One region of the Velazquezella soli genome, then DNA from elsewhere that is predicted to be linked to it. Evidence: riboswitches for the same ligand, from Rfam matches in the RefSeq annotation. Region 1 holds a riboswitch; each other region holds the start of a gene.
The links. Region 1 has a riboswitch for cobalamin ahead of AC0JZ8_RS10350 (ABC transporter substrate-binding protein). Riboswitches for the same ligand answer to the same signal wherever they lie in the genome.

Region 2: another riboswitch for cobalamin. It lies ahead of AC0JZ8_RS06405 (CbtB domain-containing protein); the one in region 1 lies ahead of AC0JZ8_RS10350 (ABC transporter substrate-binding protein).
Region 3: another riboswitch for cobalamin. It lies ahead of AC0JZ8_RS02665 (ABC transporter substrate-binding protein); the one in region 1 lies ahead of AC0JZ8_RS10350 (ABC transporter substrate-binding protein).

The regions. Positions count from the first base shown of each region.
Region 1 covers NZ_CDRNXF010000004.1:1,404,091-1,411,097, forward strand. The annotation lists gene AC0JZ8_RS10340 (GcvT family protein) at 1-2,001, shown strand, start outside; gene ftsZ (cell division protein FtsZ) at 2,077-3,072, opposite strand; cobalamin riboswitch at 3,366-3,560, shown strand; gene AC0JZ8_RS10350 (ABC transporter substrate-binding protein) at 3,691-4,698, shown strand; gene AC0JZ8_RS10355 (FecCD family ABC transporter permease) at 4,780-5,811, shown strand; gene AC0JZ8_RS10360 (ABC transporter ATP-binding protein) at 5,808-6,593, shown strand; gene AC0JZ8_RS10365 (bifunctional 5,10-methylenetetrahydrofolate dehydrogenase/5,10-methenyltetrahydrofolate cyclohydrolase) at 6,600-7,007, opposite strand, start outside.
Region 2 covers NZ_CDRNXF010000004.1:573,719-580,725, forward strand. The annotation lists gene cobN (cobaltochelatase subunit CobN) at 1-430, opposite strand, end outside; gene cobW (cobalamin biosynthesis protein CobW) at 452-1,489, opposite strand; gene AC0JZ8_RS06400 (DUF1636 family protein) at 1,486-1,914, opposite strand; cobalamin riboswitch at 2,017-2,243, opposite strand; cobalamin riboswitch at 2,301-2,501, shown strand; gene AC0JZ8_RS06405 (CbtB domain-containing protein) at 2,539-2,715, shown strand; gene AC0JZ8_RS06410 (CbtA family protein) at 2,730-3,497, shown strand; gene cobO (cob(I)yrinic acid a,c-diamide adenosyltransferase) at 3,494-4,108, shown strand; gene AC0JZ8_RS06420 (cobyric acid synthase) at 4,112-5,569, shown strand; gene cbiB (adenosylcobinamide-phosphate synthase CbiB) at 5,553-6,518, opposite strand; gene cobD (threonine-phosphate decarboxylase CobD) at 6,517-7,007, shown strand, end outside.
Region 3 covers NZ_CDRNXF010000002.1:185,338-192,344, forward strand. The annotation lists gene AC0JZ8_RS02645 (ATP-dependent nuclease) at 1-629, opposite strand, end outside; gene AC0JZ8_RS02650 (pseudoazurin) at 1,637-1,987, opposite strand; gene AC0JZ8_RS02655 (ABC transporter ATP-binding protein) at 2,070-2,831, opposite strand; gene AC0JZ8_RS02660 (FecCD family ABC transporter permease) at 2,828-3,805, opposite strand; gene AC0JZ8_RS02665 (ABC transporter substrate-binding protein) at 3,886-4,902, opposite strand; cobalamin riboswitch at 5,049-5,241, opposite strand; gene AC0JZ8_RS02670 (class I SAM-dependent methyltransferase) at 5,277-5,921, opposite strand; gene AC0JZ8_RS02675 (PepSY-associated TM helix domain-containing protein) at 6,768-7,007, shown strand, end outside.

The DNA of each region.
Region 1 (7,007 bases):
ATCAAGGGCGTCGTCACCCACCGCGGCACGATCATGGCCGACCATGTCGTCGTCTGCGCCGGCATCTGGGGCCGGCTGATTGCCGAAATGGCGGGCGAGGATCTGCCGGTCATGCCGGTCGATCATCCGCTGACCTTTTTCGGGCCCTATAACGAGTTCGAAGGCACCGGCAAGGAAATCGGCTATCCGCTTTTGCGCGACCAGGGCAATTCGGCCTATATGCGCGACACCGGCGATCCGAAGACGACCGAGGGTGGTCAGATCGAGTGGGGTTACTACGAGACCACCCATCCGCGCCTCTGTCATCCCCGCGACATTCTTGAAAAGCACGAAGCGCGGCTGTCGCCGTCGCAGCGCGATCTCGACATGGAACAGATCATCGAGCCGCTGGAAAAGGCGATCGAGCTGACGCCGATCCTCGGCGAACTCGGCTATAACGAAGGGCATTCGTTCAACGGCCTCTTGCAGGTGTCGGCCGGCGGCGGTGCCTCCTGCGGCGAAAGCCAGAAGGTGCGCGGGCTCTGGTACTGCGTTGCCATCTGGGTCAAGGACGGCCCGGCCTATGGCAAGCTGATCGCCGACTGGATGACCGACGGCCGCACCGAGATCGACCACAACTCCATTGATTACGCGCGCTTCTATCCGCATCAGCTGACGGAAGAGTTCATCGAGGGGCGCACCTTTGAGGCGGCCCAGAAGATCTATTTCCCGGCCGTTCATCCGCGCGAACCCTATGCGACGGGCCGCGGCGCCAAGCGTTCGCCGTTCCACGACCGCGAACAGGAACTCGGCGGTTACTTCATGGAACTCGGCGGCTGGGAGCGTGCCCACGGCTACGCGGCCAACGAGCATCTGCTGGAGAAATACGGCGACCGGGTGCCGAAGCGCGAAAACGAGTGGGACAGCCGCCACTTCTGGCGCGTGTCGAATGCCGAGCATCTGGCGATGAGCGAGGATTGCGGCATCGTCAACCTGTCGCATTTCCACATGGTCGATATCGAGGGGCCCGACCATGTCGAGCTGCTCGAATGGCTGTGTGCGGCCAAGATCGGTGGCGACGGCAATATCGGCAAGGGTATCTACACCCACTTCCTCGACGACGAGGGCATGGTGCGGGCAGATTTCACCGTCTTCCGTCTGGCTGACCGCGGCCGTCTCGTCAACGGCGCCGATGCCGGCCCGCGGGACCTGCTCTACATGAAGCGTGTCGCGCAGGATCGTGGCCTCAACGTCACCATTACCGATGTCTCGGAAAAGTTCATCACCATCGGCATCTGGGGCCCGAACGCTCGCGAAAACCTCAAGAAGGTCGTGGCCGACCCTGAAGGTCTCGATGTCGAGAACTTCGCCTTCGCCGCGATCAAGCCGATCGAGATCGCCGGCAAGCATGTCACGGCGTTCCGCATCTCCTATGTGGGCGAGCAGGGCTGGGAACTGCATATGAAATACGAGGACGGCGTTGCCGTCTGGGATGCGCTGCGTGCCACCGGCGTGATGGCCTTCGGCGTCGAAACCTATGCCAACTCACGCCGCATGGAAAAGAGCCTGCGCCTGCAGAACGGCGATCTCCTGACCCAGTACAACCTGATCGAAGCGGATCTTGCCCGTCCAAAGGTCAAGGAAGCCGATTTTTGCGGCAAGGCGAAGCATCTCGAATACAAGGCCCGCGACCATCAGCCGGCGATGCTCTGCACGCTCTTGATGACCGACAATGTCGATGCGTCCGGTGTCGCCCGCTATCCGGTCGGCTCGCTGCCGGTGATGGATCCTGACACGGGCGAGGTTCTAATCGACGACCTTGGACGGCGTTCCTATACGACCTCGATCGCCTACGGCCCGACGATCGGCAAGAACATCGCGCTCGCCTATCTGCCCTGGTCGCATTGCCAGGTCGGCCGGAAACTGACGGTGGATTATTTCAACGAGGCCTTCCCGGTGGAAGTCGCAGCGGTCGGTTACAAGCCGCTCTACGACCCTGAAAATCTCAAGCCGAGAAGCTGATCGGCTTCGGGTCTGACAAACAAAAAACGCTCCGCGGATGTCCACGGAGCGTTTTTTTATTAGCTGAGACTGATCTTAGTACTGCGCAGTCGGGGACGAAGAGCCCTGCTGGTTGCCGTTGAGGCCGGTTGCGACGACCGACACGCGGAACTTGCCGTCGAGGTTCTTGTCGAAGATCGCGCCGACGACGATGTCGGCCTCGGCTTCGACTTCGTCACGGATGCGGCTCGCAGCTTCATCGACTTCGAACAGTGTCATGTCGGTACCGCCTGAGATCGAGATGAGCACGCCCTTGGCGCCCTTCATCGAGATGTCGTCGAGCAGCGGATTGGCGATGGCGGCTTCGGCGGCGATCAGCGCGCGGCCATCGCCGGAAGCTTCGCCGGTTCCCATCATCGCACGACCCATGCCCTTCATCACCGATTTCACGTCGGCGAAGTCGAGGTTGATCAGGCCTTCCTTGACGATCAGGTCGGTGATGCAGCTGACGCCCGAAAACAGCACGCGGTCCGCGATCATGAAGGCGTCGGCGAAGCTGGTCTTGGCGTCGGCAATGCGAAACAGGTTCTGGTTCGGAATGACGATGACCGTATCGGCGGCTTCACGCAGGGCTTCGATACCCTCGTTGGCCGTCTTCATGCGGCGGTGCCCTTCAAACGAGAAGGGTTTTGTGACGACCGCAACCGTCAGGATGCCGGCAGAGCGTGCTGCGCGTGCAATCGCGGGGGCCGCACCCGTTCCGGTGCCGCCGCCCATGCCGGCGGTGACGAAACACATGTGCGAGCCGGCGAGATGATCCATGATCTCGTCGATCGATTCTTCGGCCGCCGCGCGGCCGATATCCGGCAGCGAGCCAGCACCGAGACCTTCGGTCACCTGCGCACCCAGCTGGATTCGGCGCGACGCCTTGGATGTTGCCAGAACCTGGGCATCCGTATTGGCGGCGATGAATTCCACGCCGTGGAGATTTTCCGTGATCATGTTGTTGATCGCGTTACCGCCACCGCCTCCGACACCGATCACGGTTATCTGCGGTTTCAATTCGGTCAAGCCGCTCTTAATATCCGTCATCTTCGTCTCCTTCAGCTCCTTCCGGTCGTCCCATACCAGAAGGACGGCGAATCGCCCCGCAGGCTATCTGTCCGCAAGGTCATAGACCAGAGCGCTGTCAGGCCAAAGAGGCAGGAGTAGGGTGAGGGCGATGTCATCGCGATTTAATGTACAGCATCCCTGAATTGAGCGCCTCACAAAGGTCGCGACCAATCCAAAATAGACCGTTGCGTAAATTGGTATGTTATACTATTACACTCAGCAACGGCAGAGATCGCGCGGGGATCGCTCTGGACAAGCACCGGCGTGTTCCCTATCAGTTGGAGCGCTACGGTTCTGCAATCGCAGATGAAAAGGGAATGCGGTGAGGCTTTCGGGCCAAGTCCGCGACTGCCCTCGCAACTGTAAGCGGCGAGCCAGCCATCGATACCACTGATCATCCGATCGGGAAGGCGATGGAAGGCGTTCGAGCCGCAAGTCAGGAGACCTGCCGTGGCATGGACAACCAACACCGGACGAGGGGTTCCGGCAGGGAGATGATTATGACGCAAGCAATGCGCTCGTGCGCCATTTTGACGTCGAGCCGCGATGCGGCTTCAGGTCGTCCTGCCCTTTTTTCCGATTATTAAAGGACAGGACATGAAATCAGGGCTTATCGCCGCCTTAGTTGCGGCACTTCCCACATTCGCCTTTGCCGCACCGACCAGCTACCCGCTGACGATCGAGAATTGCGGTCGCCCCGTCACGTTCGAGAACGCGCCCCAGAAGATCGTTTCGATCGGTCAGGGCATGACCGAAGTGCTTTATTCGCTCGGGTTGGCCGACAAGGTGGCGGGCACTGCCGTCTGGGTCGGGCCGGTGCTTTCGCCCTATGCAGAGGTGGATGCGAAGATCAAACGGCTTGCCGACAACGACCCGAGCTTTGAATCGGTCGTCGGTCTCGAACCGGATCTGGTTGCTGCCGAGTTCGAGTGGCATGTCGGGCCGATGGGGTCCGTCGGCAAGCGCGAGCAGTTTTCCGATCTCGGCATCAACACCTATGTCTCGCCCGCCGATTGCGTCGCCAAGACCAATGTCGATGGCGGGGACGGCGTTCGCAACGAACTGTTCAAGATGGACCTGATCTACCGCGAGATTACCGAGCTCTCGAAGATCTTCGACGTCGAGGACAAGGGCACGGCCCTGATCGCAGACCTGAAACAGCGCGAAGCCGCAGCCGTCGCATCGATCAAGGGCGTTGAGCTAAAGAACCTGCCGATCGTCTTCTGGTATTCCAGCAAAGAGACCAAGGGCGACGCCTTTATCGCGGGCAAGAACAGCGCACCGGCCTATATCCTCAACACGATCGGCGCCCGCAATGTGGTGACGACGGAAGAAGAATGGCCGCTGGTCGGCTGGGAAACGATTGCTGAGGCCAACCCCTCCGTCATCGTCGTAGCCACCATGGACCGTCGCCGCTATGCCGCGGATGATCCTGCCGTGAAGATCAAGTTCCTCGAGACTGATCCCGTCGTCAGCCAGCTGGATGCGGTGAGAAAGAAGCGTTTCGTGATGATGGACGCCCAGTCGATGAACCCGACGATCCGCACGATCGAGGGCATCGAGACGCTCGCCCGGGGCATCCAGTCCTTCGGCCTTGCGAATTAGGGTGCGGCGGGAGATGATATCTTTCCCTGTTTCCGCCATCGTCGATGAGGCGAATTTGCCCGACCTGCCCAGGCGCCCCAAGTGACGCGATCCCGTATCGGACGTTGGGCGCTAGGTGCCGCAGGCGTGTTCCTCGTGCTATCGGCGCTTCTCGTCGCCATCGTTGCCGGGGTGGCGATCGGTGAGATGACCATTCCCATGGAGACGACGATTTCTGCGGTGACAAACCGGCTCGGCTTTACGGCCGTGGCCTTGCCGCGCATCCAGGAAGCGGTGATCTGGGACTATCGCCTGTCGCGCTCACTGGTCGCGGCGTTTTGCGGCGCCGGCCTGGCGCTGTCGGGGGCGATCCTCCAGTCTCTGCTGCGGAACTCGCTGGCCGAGCCTTACGTGCTCGGCATCTCGGCTGGGGCATCGACCGGTGCGGTCAGCGTCATGCTGCTCGGCTTTGGCGCGGGCGCGATCTCGCTTTCCGCCGGAGCCTTTGCCGGCGCGCTGATCGCCTTCGTCTTCGTGGTAATGTTGTCGAGCGGACGCCAGACGGCGGACCGGACCATTCTGGCCGGCGTCGCCGCCTCGCAATTGTTCAACGCGCTCACCTCCTACATTGTCTCGACCTCTGCCAATGCCGAACAGGCGCGCAGCGTGATGTTCTGGCTGCTCGGCAGCCTTGCCGGCGTCCGCTGGCCGGAGGTGACGCTTGCCGCATCGGTCGTGACCGTCGGGCTCGTCGTCTGCATCTGGCATGCGCGGGCGCTCGATGCGTTTACCTTCGGCGAGGATGCGGCGCGTTCGCTCGGCATTGCGGTACGGAGGGTCCGCGTGGTGCTGTTGCTTGTCACGGCGCTGATGACGGCGACGATCGTCAGTATGGTCGGCGCGATCGGCTTTGTTGGGCTCGTCATTCCGCATGCCGCCCGGTTTATCGTCGGCCCCGGCCATATCCGGCTTCTGCCGGCCTGTGCGCTGATCGGGGCGCTGTTCATGGTGCTCGCCGATATCGTCTCGCGCATCGTCATCGCACCGCAGATCCTGCCGATCGGGGTGGTGACGGCGCTGGTCGGCGTTCCCTTCTTCTGCGTCATTCTCTACCGGGCGAGGAGGGTCGCATGACAACCGATACCGTCTCCGCCCCGGTTTTGGCCGCCAGTGCGGTTCGCTGGCTCGCCGGGCGCAAGGTGATCGTCGATGGCGTCACCGTGTCGGTCGATGAGGGCCGGACGCTCGGGCTGATCGGGCCCAATGGTTCCGGCAAGTCGTCACTGATCCGCCTGCTTGCGGGTCTGCGGCCACCCGCCGCCGGCAAGGTCACGCTCGATGGCAAGCCGATGAGCGGTTTCGGACGGCGCGAGCTCGCCCGCCGGGTTTCCGTGGTCGAACAGCATTCGGCAACCGAGGCGAATGTCACCGTCATCGACGTGGTCCGGCTTGGACGCACACCATACCGGTCGGCGCTGTCGCCATGGACGCAAGAGGACGACCGGATCGTGACCGAAGCCTTGGTGCGCGTCGGGCTGGATGATCGCCACGAGCAGTTCTGGCATACGCTGTCGGGTGGCGAGCGTCAGCGCGTGCAGTTAGCCCGGGCGCTCGCACAGTCGCCGTCGGTGCTGATCCTCGACGAACCCACCAACCATCTCGATATCCAGCACCAAATCGACATCCTGCGGCTCGTCTCGGAGCTACCGCTGACGACGGTCGTTGCGATCCACGATCTCAACCTCGCCGCCCGGTTCTGCGACGTGATCGCCGTGCTTTCGGAGGGACGGCTGGTCGCCTGCGGTTCGCCCACCGATATTCTGACCGAGCAGATGATCGCCGACGTGTTCTGTGTTGAAGCCCATGTCTCGACCTCACCGCATCACGGCCGGCTGCATATCCAGTTCCTGATGTGAACCGATCTAGGCGGCGGCGATCTGCAGCAGGTTGCGCAGCAGCATCGCACGGGTGAGAGCGCCGACCGAACCCTGCGGCGGCGTCACCCAGCCTGCGACATCGGCGACATCGGCTGCGACATCCGAGACCATCGATCCATCTGCGCCGTAGCTGATGCCGACGCCGACGACGGCGGCACCGGGCTTGACCATGTCTGCGGTGACGAAACCGGGCTGGCCGAGGGCGGCGATGACGATATCGGCACGCCTGATGTCCTCGGCAATATCCTGCGAGCCGCTATGCAGAAGGGTGACCGTCGCATCGATTCCGCGAGCTGAAAGAAGCATGGCAAGCGGGCGCCCGACGAGCTGGCCGCGGCCGATGATGGCCACCCGGCGTCCGGCTAACGGTACGGCATTGTCCTGCAGAAGCGC
Region 2 (7,007 bases), 830 kb from region 1:
CGCCTTCGCGGAAGAAGGCAAGAACGTCCGTCAGCGTCGCATCGGGCACTGTCGAGGCAGCCGCCAGGCGGTCGTCGCTGATGCTGCATTCCCCTGGCAGCATCGCGAGCGGGATCTTCTTGCGCTTCGCCAGTCGCGACAGCTGATCGGCGCCATAGGCCCAGCGATCATAGCCGCCGAGAATGCGCACCAGGATAAAGCGCGCGTGGGCGGCGGTCTTTTCGAGCCACAGATCGACGGACATCGGATGGCGCAGGTCGGAGATATTGGTGAGGCAGAGGCTCGCCTTGCCATCGCTCCAACCCGCTGCAATGCCGTTCAGGTCACTGCCGGAAAAAGACAGCACCACCACATCCGCCGGCGACTGGTTAAGGTCGACCGGCTCGATCAGGTCGTCGAGCGACGACGAGGTGGTGGCGAGAATATGCATCCTTTTCCTTCTACAGCCCTCTTATGCTGCCAGCATCTTTTCGATCGCCGCCCGGTCCATCCCCTTTTCACCGATCACGACGAGGCGGCTCTGGCGGGTCTCGCCGGGGCCCCAGGCGCGGTCAAAGTAATGATTCACGCGCGAACCGACCGCCTGGACCTGAAGGCGCATAGGCTTGTTGGCAACGTCGACAAAACCCTTGATGCGCAGCACGTTTTCCGCTTCCGCCGTGGCGGAAATGCGGGCAGCGAGTTCGTCCGCATCGGCAACGGCTGGAATATCGATGACGAAACTGTCGAAATCGTCGTGATCGTGATCCAGCTCGTCGTCATGATGGGTCTTGCGGTTTTCAATATCGTCCTCGACGGCAAGGCCGAGACCGATCAGCACGCTCGGATCGACGGCGCCGTTTGCAGCCGGCACGATCTTCACCGCCCGTGGCAGATGCGCCTGAATGCGGCCCTTGGCGGCGGCAAGCGAAGCCTGGTCGAGAAGGTCCGTCTTGGTCAGCACGATCATGTCGGCGCAGGCGATCTGGTCTTCGAACACTTCCTCGACCGGGTCGTCGTGGTCGATCGAGCTATCCTGGCTGCGCTGCGCTTCCAGTGCCTCGTGATCGTCGGCAACGCGGCCTTGGGCGAGCGCCAGACCATCCACCACGGCAATGACGGCATCGACGGTGACGCGGGCCTTCACATCCGGCCACTGGAAGGCCTGGACGAGCGGCTTCGGCAGGGCAAGGCCCGAGGTTTCGATCAGGATTTGATCGACGCGGGGCTCGCGGGCCAGGATCTGGTCGATCGCCGGAACGAAGTCGTCGGCGACGGTGCAGCAGATGCAGCCGTTGGCAAGTTCGATAATGTTGTCATCAGGGCAGCTTTCGATGCCGCAGCTCTTCAACACGTCGCCATCGATGCCGACATCGCCGAACTCGTTGACGATGATCGCGAGCCGCTTGCCCTTGAGGTTTTCGATCAGGTGACGGATCAGCGTTGTCTTGCCGGCACCGAGAAACCCGGTGATCACGGTGCAGGGAACGCGGTCGAATGAAACGCTCATGAAGGCAGGTCCTCGTGGTGCTGGAATGGGGGAATGCGGGCCGTCATGCCCTTGCCGCGAAGGCACATGGGGCGGCCGCGAAGGGGAAGGAAACCGCGCTCGTCATCAGCCAGCATCATCGCGCCGGTCACGATGTCCTCGACATTGTCGAGCGACAGATGACCAAAGACATAGGACCAGCCGGAGCGATGTCTGAAGGCAGCACTTGGGCTTTTCTCGCAGTTGGCGAGACAGGTCACGGGTTTAACCGAAAGCGGCTTGCCGGCAGCTGCCTCGCGAAGTGCTGCCATCAGGCCGATGCCCGGGCGCGCTTCGCTGTCGGATGCCTCGCGACAATTGGTGCAGACGAAAATCGTCACATCCGGCTCGCCGGCAAGGCCGTCTGCGGACGCATCGCGCTCGTCTTTTCGTTCGTCAATCACCATCGTGTCGCACTACCGCCCAAGCCAATAACATCGGGGTGCACGACAGGAAGGCAAGCCAATCCTGCAGAGTGAAAGAAGCTTTACCGGAGCACCCCGCCCGGAAAGGCGCGTTTTCGAACGGCAGGTCTCCTGGCTCGCGGGTCGTCACCATCCGCCTGCCTTCCCGGATTTCTCCAGTGGCCATAGTGGCAGGATGGCTCGCCGCTTACAGTTGCGGGGGCAGCCGCGGCATTGAACCATGGGATCTTAAAGATGATCCCGGGTTCGCACCGCATTCTCTCTTAGCCCCTACTGTTGCCGGCAAGGGACCGTATCGCAGTCACCTAAGCCTTGTCGCAGGGCAGTGTCAATGTCGCAAAGGCGATTGCCCGTGTGGGGAAACCGTCTATAGTGACCCTGTCTTTGGTGCCCGAGAGGGCTCATCGAAGGGAATGCGGTGCGACGATATCTTGACGTCAAACCCGCGGCTGCCCCCGCAACTGTAAGCGGAAAGTCTCTGCTCAACATGCCACTGGAGACATCCGGGAAGGCGGGTCAGAGGCGTTCGATCCGCGAGCCAGGAGACCTGCCGGAGACGATAGGCACAGTGAAAGTCCTCGGGTGGAGGGCAGAAAGACGACGTCCATGGTTACGAACTCTGCTGCCGGTGCAGCCAGCGTTTCCGCATCGAAAATCATTCCTCTTGGCATGACGGCCATACTCGGCCTGTTCATCGTAGGCTTTGTCGGCTTCTCGCACATCGAGGCCGTGCACAATGCGGCCCACGATACGCGCCACTCGCTGGCCTTTCCCTGCCACTAAGAGGAATTTTCCCAATGTCGCTGTTTCGTAACATCGTCCTCACGGCGGTGATCGCAGGGCTTTTGTCCGGGCTTCTGATGACTGTGATGCAAAGCTTTTCCGTCGTGCCGCTTATTCTGGCGGCAGAGACCTATGAACATGCCGGCGGCGCTGCCGGACATAGCCATGGCACAGCTCCGGATACGGCAGCCAGCACTGCAGCGCCGGCTTCCGCTCAGCATCATCACGCCGAAGAGGCATGGGCGCCGGCCGACGGGCTCGAGCGCTTTGCCTACACGGCTGCCGCCAATGCACTGTCGGCCATCGGTTTTGCGCTGGTTGCCATCGCCATTGCCGAAGCACACGGCGGGTTTGGTGGATGGCGCGGCGGGTTGATGTTCGGCATTGCCGGCTTCCTCACCGTCAGCCTTGCACCCGGCCTCGGTCTGCCGCCGGAACTTCCGGGCATGCCGGCCGCCGAACTGGGACCGCGGCAGATCTGGTGGATTGCGACGGCCGTCTGCACTGCCCTGGCCCTCGGGCTGCTTGCCTATACCCGTTCCGCCCTTCTTGCGGCTCTGGCGGTCGTCCTGCTGGTTGCTCCGCACATCATCGGTGCACCGCTGCCGCCGACCCATGACACCGCGGTGCCGATCGAACTGCATGCGCGGTTCGTCAATGCCGTCTACGCGACGAACCTCGTCTTCTGGGCCGTTCTCGGAGCGCTTTCCGGCGTCATCCGCGAGCGCTTCCGGGCAGGTGAGGGAATCTCGAACACGTCCAAGGAGCTTGCAGTCCGTTGAAGGAAATCGATCAGACCACCGAGCAGCGCCACCGGGCGAAGATGGAAAACCGCAAGGCGGTTCAGGATGCCGAAGTCGCGGAGAAGACCGTCGAAAAGGGTCTCCTCATGGTTCATACCGGCTCCGGCAAGGGCAAGTCGACGGCGGCCTTCGGGCTGGCGCTGCGCACGCTTGGCCACAACCGCCGCGTCGGGATCGTGCAGTTCATCAAGGGCGCATGGTCGACCGGGGAGCAGCCGGCGCTTGCGGTGTTCGGCGACCGCATCGCCTGGCACACAATGGGCGAGGGCTTTACCTGGGAAACCCAGGATCTCAAGCGCGACATCGCCGCTGCCGAGAAGGCCTGGGGCATGGCACTCGAACTGATGGCGGATGAAACGATCGGCCTCGTCATTTTCGACGAACTCAATATCGCGTTGCGTTACGATTATCTCGATCTCGAAACGGTCGTTGCCCAGTTACAGGCGCGCCGGGCGGATCTGCACGTGGTCGTCACCGGCCGTAATGCAAAACCGGCTCTGATCGAGGCGGCGGATCTGGTGACCGAGATGACGCTCGTCAAGCATCACTTCAAGGCCGGCGTCAAAGCCCAGGCCGGCATCGAGTTCTGACGGGTGGTGGCGCGCGCTCTCATGTTTCAGGGGACGGGCTCGGATGTGGGCAAGTCGCTGGTCGTCGCCGGGCTCGCCCGCGTCTTCACGCTGCGTGGCTTAAGCGTTCTCCCATTCAAGCCGCAGAACATGTCCAACAATGCAGCGGTCACCGCTGATGGCGGGGAGATCGGCCGGGCGCAGGCCTTGCAGGCAAGGGCTGCGGGGGTGCCGCTCAGCGTCCATATGAACCCGGTTCTGTTGAAGCCCCAGAGCGAAGTCGGCGCCCAGGTGGTGGTGCAGGGCAGGGTCGAGGGCAATGCCAAGGCTGCCGAGTACCAGCATCTGAAGCCGAAACTGCTTTCGCGGGTGCTTGAGAGCTTCGAAATCCTGAAAGCCAGGGCAGACCTCGTCCTCGTCGAAGGGGCGGGCAGCGCTTCGGAGATCAACCTTCGCCAGAACGATATCGCCAATATGGGCTTTGCCCGCGCTGCCGATGTGCCGGTGGTTCTCATCGGCGATATCGACCGGGGCGGCGTGATCGCGAGCCTCGCCGGCACGAAACTCGTCATCGATGCCGATGACGCGGCAATGATCCACGGCTTTATCGTCAATCGCTTTCGCGGCGATCCGGCCTTGTTTGCCGAGGGCATGCGGATGATCGGTGCGTTTACCGGCTGGCAATCGATCGGCCTCTTGCCGCATTTCGCCGATGCAGCACTTCTGCCGGCAGAAGATGCGCTCGGCCTTACCCAGTCGTTTGCGCGCAAGCCCGGCGCGATGTTGCGGATCGCGGTGCCGATCCTGCCGCATATTTCCAATTTTGACGATCTCGATCCGCTGGAAGCGGAGCCGGATGTCGAGCTCATCCGTGTTCGCCGCGGTGAGGCCATTCCCGGCGACTGCGATCTCGTGCTGCTGGTCGGCTCCAAGGCCACGATCGCGGATCTGGCGGCGCTGCGGGAAGCGGGCTTCGATACGGATATCGCAGCTCATCACAGGCGCGGCGGGCGTGTGCTTGGCCTTTGCGGCGGTTACCAGATGCTCGGCGGACGGATATCGGATCCGGAGGGATCGGAAGGTCCTCCCGGTTCGGCGGAAGGGCTGGGGCTTCTCGATGTCGAGACCGTGCTTTCGGCGTCGAAGCGGCTGGAGGCGGTGACGGGCGTCAGCTCCGACGGGATATCCTTTGCCGGCTACGAAATGCATACGGGTCATACCACTGGCGCCGACTGTTCGCGTCCGTTTTCGAGCATTGGCGGCACTCCGGAAGGTGCATCGTCTAGAGATGGCAGGGTGGTCGGCACCTATGTGCACGGACTGTTTTGCGACGACCGGCAGCGTTCCGCCTGGCTGTCGCGTCTCGGCGGCACCGTGTCGGGCCTGAATTACGAAGCCAATGTCGATGCCATTCTCGATCGCCTTGCCGCGCATATGGAGCAGCATCTCGATATCGACGGACTGCTCAAAATTGCCAGATGAGCAGCGCCAGGATGCCGAACAGGCCGATCAACAGCGCATCCGCTACGCGCGCAAGCTTGAGGGCGCGGGTGATATCATCGAAATTCAGGTTGGTCCGGTTGCCGTCTCCCATGTATCGGGCCTCGAGAATCTGGCCGCCATAACTCCGGGGACCAGCGAGCGCAATGCCAAGCGCACCCGCCATCGCCGCTTCCGGCCAGCCGGCGTTCGGCGAACGGTGGTGTTTCGCGTCCCGGCGGATTGCACGTATGGCATCGCGGGGCGAGGCGTCCTTGACGAAGATCGCGGCCAAAACGAACAGCGCCGCCGTCAGGCGCGAGGCCGGCAGATTGATCAGGTCGTCGAACCGGGCCGCGGCCCAGCCGAACGCTTCATGACGCGGAGACCGATGGCCGATCATGCTGTCGGCGGTATTGGCAGCCTTGTAGGCCGCGCCGCCGGCCAGGCCGCCGATGCCGAGCCAGAAGGCAGGGGCGACCACGCCATCGGAAAAATTCTCGGCCAGGCTTTCGATCGCGGCACGGCAAACCGCGGCGTCATCGAGCTTTTCCGGATCGCGGCCGACAATCATCGAGACGGCCTTGCGTCCGGCGTCGAGCCCGTTGTAGCGCAACGCGGTTGCCACGGCTTCCACATGGGTCTCGAGGCTTTTCTGGGCCGGCAAGCTGGCTGCGGCAAGCACGAGAAGGATTGGTCCGAAGGGCAAAAGCATGAGAACAGCCGCAATCGCCAGCGCGGCGGCGACGGTGCAGCCGATGAGGACGAACAGCGCGAGAATGCCCATGCGTTTGCGGCTGGCGAAATCATCGCCCTCGCGGTTCCATCTTCTGTCGAGTGCGGATATCAGCGCGCCCATCCAGGTGACAGGATGGCCGACGCGTTTGAACAGCCAGTCCGGATAGCCGACGATGCGCTCAGTGATCAGTGCGAAGAATGCGAGAAGGAACATGACGTTGGCGATCTCTGAGTTGGGCAGTCCGATACAGCATGGCGGCAACCTTGCCATGGCGCGTGCGCTCTTTCCTCAGGCACCCGAGCCGTGGATCGATCTATCGACCGGCATCAACCCGCATTCCTATCCGCATACGCCGATCCCCGGCAATATTTTTGCGCGTCTGCCGGAGCCTTCATCGCTCGAGAGGCTGAGGGCCGCAGCGGCTGAGGCATATCGGGCACCGTCACCCGCTCATATCGTGGCCGGGCCGGGAACGCAGATCCTGCTGCCGATCATCGCCGGTCTTGTCGGAGCGACCGGAACGGCAGCTATTCTATCGCCCACCTATGCGGAACATGCGCGTGCCGCGACGATGGCAGGCTTTAAGGTTCTGGAGACGGATGATCTCGGCGATCTTGCGACATCCAGTCTCGCCGTCATCGTCAACCCGAACAATCCGACCGGGCGGATCGTGTCGACGGATGACATTCTGGCGCTGGCGGA
Region 3 (7,007 bases), on a different contig from region 1:
TGGTCCGAGATAACGTCCAATCGGTTTTTATGAGGCTGTGCAAGCGCATTTACCGTCGCTGCGAGGGCAGCTTTGTCTTTGGAGATTTGCGACTCCGAGTCTGTCTCCAGTGCCTTAAGTTCTTTCACCAAGGGGCTTAGCGCCAGTGTGAGCAGTATATCCTCAGTCGACAGAGCATCATCCAGGGATTTAATTCGCATTGGCTTTGGTAGGCGGGACGTGAAAACGTTATCTGCTCCTCCAGCCTTTCCCTCCTCCGCCCAGTCGCCAGTTTGCGGATCCCAGGTCTGTCGAACGGCCTTTTCACCGGCCGGCCAACTCCACCGGCTGCGTACAATGCGTTTTTCGCCCTCTACTATTTTCCACTTCTCATCGACATTGCCCATGCCAGCCGGAATGTGGACATCCAGCTGGATTTCCGACGGCTCGCCAGCGGGTGCCCAGTTGCACCGATCGTGCGCGGTAAACGTGCCCGGGTTCACCGCGAGCTCATATGCGCGCAGAATTGTCGTTTTCCCGGAATTGTTTGGGCCAACCAGGCATAGAACATCATCAAGTTTGACGCTGATGGACTCGGATCCGATGCAGCCGACATTCTTCACGGTGATCTTAAGTAGTTTCGACCTCATGCAACCCCCATCCATAAGACGATGAGAGAATGGCTGAGTCTGAGATCAGTCTCAGCTTCCAATCGTTCCAATTCACTGGGAGATCAGTGACAATGGGATAACATATCTTGAGACGTTGCAAACCCGTTGTTTGCAAAACCTAACGCGCCGAAAATGCATAGTGGCGGGCGGCAGCTTGTCTACGGGGGAACGGCTCATATCGGGCCGTTATCGGACTGACCGATATTGGCGGGGAATTCGAGAAAGTGACATCCAACATCCGACAGGCACGAAGTCCGGGCGGTATTTCGCGCAGGTTTAATCGAATGCCGGGGTAGAAGTGCAAATCGGCGAGAGCCGTCTTTCATGTGCTTTATTTGGTGGACTTGCTAGGTTTGAGGGACGGGTTATTCCCTGGTGTGGTTTTGTTATCACGGCGGCGCTGGTCCGGTTTCCCTGTGGATTTTGCTATCGGCTTTGGTCCTGGTTTAAGTGCCATGAGTGCTCTCCATTTTGATTTAAGAAAACGGGCCTGTGCGTACCTTCTGACGGGGACTGGGGCACAACAATACTATGTAACAATCCACACCAGTTCCGGCCGAAGTCAAGGCCCAATTTATACTCACACAGTAGCAACACCACGCGAAAATAGGCAGACCCGGCCATATGCACTTTGCCTTCCTGTTCATATCAGTGGCTGTGCGGGCGATCGGTTATTCCGTATGGACGAAGTTTCTGAGCGCCTGCTGTTGGTCGGGATTGGCGTTAGCCTCGGCCGATCACGTTGATTGAGGTACTTCCATCTGTTCCAGGAGCAAAGCCTGCTCCCCGCGCTGTTCTTCGCTACCAGGGCGCACACCGACCGACAACTCTCTGCTTATTGCGCCATGGGAAGCGGCGATCGACGGCTTTCAGTACGGGTTGGGAACCGAATGAACGACTGATATGCGGGCGCAAAGTAGCCATGTCCGTTCGCCTATTCGCTCTTGAGCGGAATCGAACTATCGACCCATTATTGAAACGTAATCTTATTGATTCCGTTCAACAATCTGACCAATATGCTTCACTGCCCCCGGTCGCACATCATCCGGCAGCTTCATTTCGGCCAGCGGCGCGTCACCAACTCGCACGACCATGACCATGCCCATGTCGTAGTGCGGCGTGCACATGATCCCGTAAAAGCCTTCCTCGGTGAAGGTGACTTCGATCTCCTGATTGATCTTGCCCTTGAACGGAGTGGCTCCTTTCGGGAGGAAATCCTTGATCGTAGCTGCATTATGCCCCCGCTGCGTCGCCAGGAACTTCACCATGTCACCTGGTTTCAGCGACAGGAAATCCGGTTCGAAAGCCATGCCGCCGGTGGCATTGCCGTTCAGCATCTTTACTTCGAAAGTCTCGGCATGGGCAGCGACTGGCGCCAGAGCCAGGAGAGTGGCAAAGAAAATGGATCGCATGAGAACCTCATTGAATGGATTGGAACCGGATCAGGCTTGAGCCATCCGTGTCTTCGATAAAACGGGCCGTGACACCAAAAACGTTGCGGATCAGGTCGAGCGTCAGAATCTCGGCAGGAGTCCCCAAGGCCAGAAGCGCACCTTTCGACATTACGCCGATGCGGTCGCAGGTCATCGCCTGATTGAGATCATGGAGCGCGATCACCGACGTGACGGGAAGCGCCTTGACGAGACCGAGGATAGAGAGCTGATGCTGAATATCGAGATGGTTGGTCGGCTCGTCGAGCAGCAGGATTTTAGGCTGCTGTGCGAGCGCACGGGCGATATGGACGCGCTGTTTTTCCCCACCTGACAGTGTGTGCCACGATCGCTTTTCCATGCCGGCCATATCGACCTGTCGCAGGGCCTCTGCGACGATCCAATCATCCCCTGCCGACCACGGCTGCAGCGCCGACAGCCACGCCGTTCGACCGAGCTCTACCGCGTCGAGGACAGTCAGTCGCTCGAGCGTATCGCTTTGCTGCTCGACAAAGGCCAAGGTCTGACCAACCTGTCGCCGGTTCATCCGCGCCATGGCTTGGCCTTGAAGCGAGACGCCACCTGATGATAGTGTGAGGATGCCGGCCAGCAGTTTCAACAGGGTCGATTTGCCGGAACCGTTCGGCCCGATCAATCCAAGCGTCTCTCCGTCCTGTACGTCGAGAGATACCTTTTCCAGGATGCTGGTACCGCGGACCTTCCAGCTCAAACTGTCAGCGGTGAGGATCATCGAATGCGCCTTCCGCGAATGAGGATGATGGCGAATCCCGGTGCGCCGACAAGGGCGGTGATGACGCCGATCGGCAGGACCTGATTGGGCACCAGCACCCGCGAGCCGATATCGGCAAGCACGAGAAAAACCGCTCCCATCAGCGCCGACACGGGCAGAAGGCGGGCGTGACGCGGCCCGACGAGAAAGCGCGCGGCATGGGGAATAACGATGCCGACGAAACCGATCGATCCGACAATGCTGACCATGACAGCGGTCATCATCGCCGCCGTTCCGATAACGATCGCCTGGATCTTTCGGACGGGCACTCCGAGAGAGGCCGCGGAGTCCGCACCGAAGGTGAAGGCATCCAGCGCCCGGCGATGCCACATGCAAATACAGACACCCAGAATGGCGATCGGAACGGCCAGCATGACATCGTTCCAGCGTACGCCGCTGAGGTTCCCCATCAGCCAGAACATCACGCCGCGCACCTGCTCAGCATTGGCGGATCGGGTGATGATGAAGGAGGTCAGGGCATTGAAGAGTTGCGAACCGGCGATGCCGGCGAGGATGATCAGCCCGGTCGCCTGAATGCCGACACCGCCGCCTGCAGCGCGCGCCAGCATCACCACCAGAAGAAAGGCGATGAGCGAACCGGCAAAGGCACCAAGCGAGAGCGAAAGAAGTCCACCGCCGATACCCAAGATCAGGATGGTGACAGCACCCGTTGATGCACCAGCGGAGATACCGAGAATATACGGATCAGCCAGCGTATTGCGCAGCATCGCTTGCAGGACGACGCCGGACACGGCCAGTGACGCACCGCAGCAGGCCGCCACGATGGCGCGTGTGAGCCTATAGTTCCAGATGATGCCAGCGTCGATCGAATCGATGGCATAGGATGCGCCGAACATCTTGTTGGCCAGCGTCTGGCCGACAAGATGGATCGGCATGGACGTCTCCCCGACGGAGACGCCCAGCGCAATGGCCATGAGGAGCAGGAGGACGGAGCCGGCCAGATAACCGATCAGGCGCGTGGCGATCCTCCCGTCCCGCTCCACTGCGATATCGGTCACTGCTTGCCCTTAATGTCTTCAAGCGCGTCGGCGACAGTTTCAATGCCGGTCGGGATGCGAATGCCGGCATGGACGGCGTGGGCATCGACCACGACGATATTGCCGTTCTTGACGGCCTCCATCTCACGGGTCACCGGATCGCTCTTCAGGTAGTCGAGCTTAACCTGATAGTCGTCGGCCGGATAACGGCGGCGATCCATGCGCGCGATGATGATGACATCCGGATTGGCCTTGGCGATCGTCTCCCAACCGACGGACGGATATTCCTCATCGCTCTCCACCACGTTCTTCACGCCGAGCGTATTCATGATAAAGCCGGGAATACCCTTCTGGCCAGCGACAAAGGGATCGAGATCGATATCGGCGCTGGAGAACCAGAAGACGGCAGAAACGTCCTTCAGATCGAGCGACTTCGCCTTTGCGGCAGCGGCGGACACGCGTGAGCGAAGCTGTTCTTCGAGCTTGTCACCGCGATCCTGCACGTCGAAAATCGTCGAGAGTTCATCGACGGCGCGGTAAACCGTGTCGATCGAGAACGGGACTTTGCGCGAACCGTCGCCGCCCGACATGTTGTCCTTGCCGACGCAATCGGCGGGCATGGCATAGACATTGATGCCGAGCTCGTTGAACTGCTGGCGCGTGCCGACCACGCCCTGCGGGCCGACATGGACCTCGAACTGGGTCGTCACCAGCTCGGGCTTCTTGGAAGCCACGGCTTCGAAACCGGGATGGTTGTCCGCCAGACGCGGCACCTTGGCATTGACGTCCTTGAACTCCGGCAGAACCTCGTTGAACCAAACCGACGTGCCAACAACTTTGTCGCCGAGGCCGAGCTCATAGAGCATCTCAGTCGTCGACTGGCCGACGGTTGCAACGCTTTTAGGCGCAGCATTGAAGGTCAGTTCCTGACCGCAATTGCTGATCTTGAGCGGATAGGTCGTCGAGGCAGCATAAGCGCCCGAGCTCGCGAACAGAAGGGTCGAAAAGGCAAGCGCTGCCTTGAGTTTCGTCATGATCAATCTCCGGTCAGTGAAAAGGACCCGATCGGGGATCGTCGAGACGGCATGGGACACCCGCCTGCCAGTTTTCACCGCCATTCGAAACAGCACGCAAGAACGCTGCAAACATCCGCTTCCTCCTCCGGACACCCCGCCGGCATTAGTTTACCCAGGTGTCGGCAGGTCTCCTGACTGGCGGGTCGCTGCGTCCTTTCGCCTTCCCGGGCAAAGCGCCCAGTGGCCGATGAAAGGATGCTCGCCGCCTACAGTTGCGGGGGCAGTTTCGTTTGACGGATCGCTCCGTTTCGAATTCCCTGTTCGTCCCTTACGGGAACCGACGGTTGAAAGCTATACAGGCTTGGATTTGCCACGCAAGCTTTGGATCTGCGTCAGCGCGGCTTTGTCGCTGTCAGCACGAAATATTCGATCTGCTGTGTGCTATCATCGTAGACGGCACCATAGGGATGCGTTTCAAAGAGATGCTTCCACGACTGCACGTCGCCGAAGCCAGCCTCATGCAGCAGTGCACGCGCATCAATATCCGTCAGGCCGTTAAAAAACGGCAGTTCCTTGCCGAACTCAACTGCGCTGTCGTTTTTGCGATGCAGGAACCACAGGCCGTCCGACACCAGAAGCTTGCCACCGGGCCTCAGGATGCGGTGAGCCAGGGACAGCGCACCCGCCGGGTTCTCAAGCGTCCATAGAACATTGCGCAAGGTAACGATATCGACGCTCGCGTCAGGAATTTCGGCGTCATCCATCGTCGAATGGACAAAGGTCAGGTCGAGGCCGCGGGCCTCGGCATCTTGACGCGCGTGGGACAGCATGCCCTCTGAACCATCCACTGCGGTGACCCGATGGCCGAGCTCCGCGAGCAACAATGCGCAGGCCCCTGTGCCGCATCCAAGATCGACAGCATCGCGGATGTTGTCACCGAGTGCAGCGGAGAACACGCGTTTCCAGTCGTCGTGATGACGTTTGTGTGAGGCCGCACCGTTGAAGCGATGGGCGCGCCCGTTCCAGTGATCGGACATAGCCTTGGCAGTGTTCGGGGCAGCTTTCATAAGACCATCTTTCAGAGCTTCGAGACCGCTCGCAACGTTCGCGGTGTGAATTGTCTGCCACAAAGGCGAAGTCGAACCAAGCCTTGACTGACACGCTGCTCGCCCGCCACGCGTCAAATTGTCACCACGCTTGCGACACATTGCGCCGTCCCGATCGAGGGAGTATGACATCCGTCAGGTTTCACGGGCAGATCGATGAGATGATCCGGAATTTTGGGCATTTGCGGCAATGGGGGCTGTGCATCGCATGCGCACTCGCATTCCTTTTGCTCGGGTTCGCCCATAAGACACCTGTCCTCGACGCTGGCCCAATTCCAGCCAGCGAAATTGCCGCCTACATTCTTCCTGACGGAACTTTGCCAGTGCTTTGCCTTCCATCAGAAGATGGCAAGACACATCAGCATGGCCAGAAGGCCGGCGGATTTTGCGAAGCTTGCCGACTGGCCGCCGCAACTATCCTGCCGACGCCCACCGACACATTTGGCGCGCCCATCCTGCGCGAAGTCGCACATGCTCAATCAGTAGCAATCGAGCTTGCACCCCGCTCCTTCCTACCATCCGGCGCCTCCGCCAGAGGCCCTCCCCTCGCTATCTGACATTTGATCGTCTGCCCTATCGATCGTCTCTCCGAGAGGGGGAGTAGCAATCGATAGCCGTCTGCGTTCGCTCTCCGCTGCGCTTTCGTAGCCAGCAGAGCGTCTGACGGCAGAAATCCGGCAGATTGCGCCTTCGTCCCCGCCGGACGGAGCATCGCTCAGGCGCACGATCAATCCAACATCCATTCAACGCAGCGACATCGTACCAGAGGGGATACGTATGACCGTGATCGCAGAACCCACGGCGGGAAAAGCCGACAATCGCAGCACGCGCGACTTCTACAACACCGCCTGGCGCTGGCATTTTTATGCCGGACTGTACGTCGCGCCTTTTCTTCTGATACTCGCCGTAACAGGGCTCATCATGCTTTGGTCATCGGTCCTGGTGGGGCGTGACGGAGAAAAATTTTACACCGTCGCCCCCGCGCACCAGGCGCTTGCCGTCTCGCAACAGGCTGAG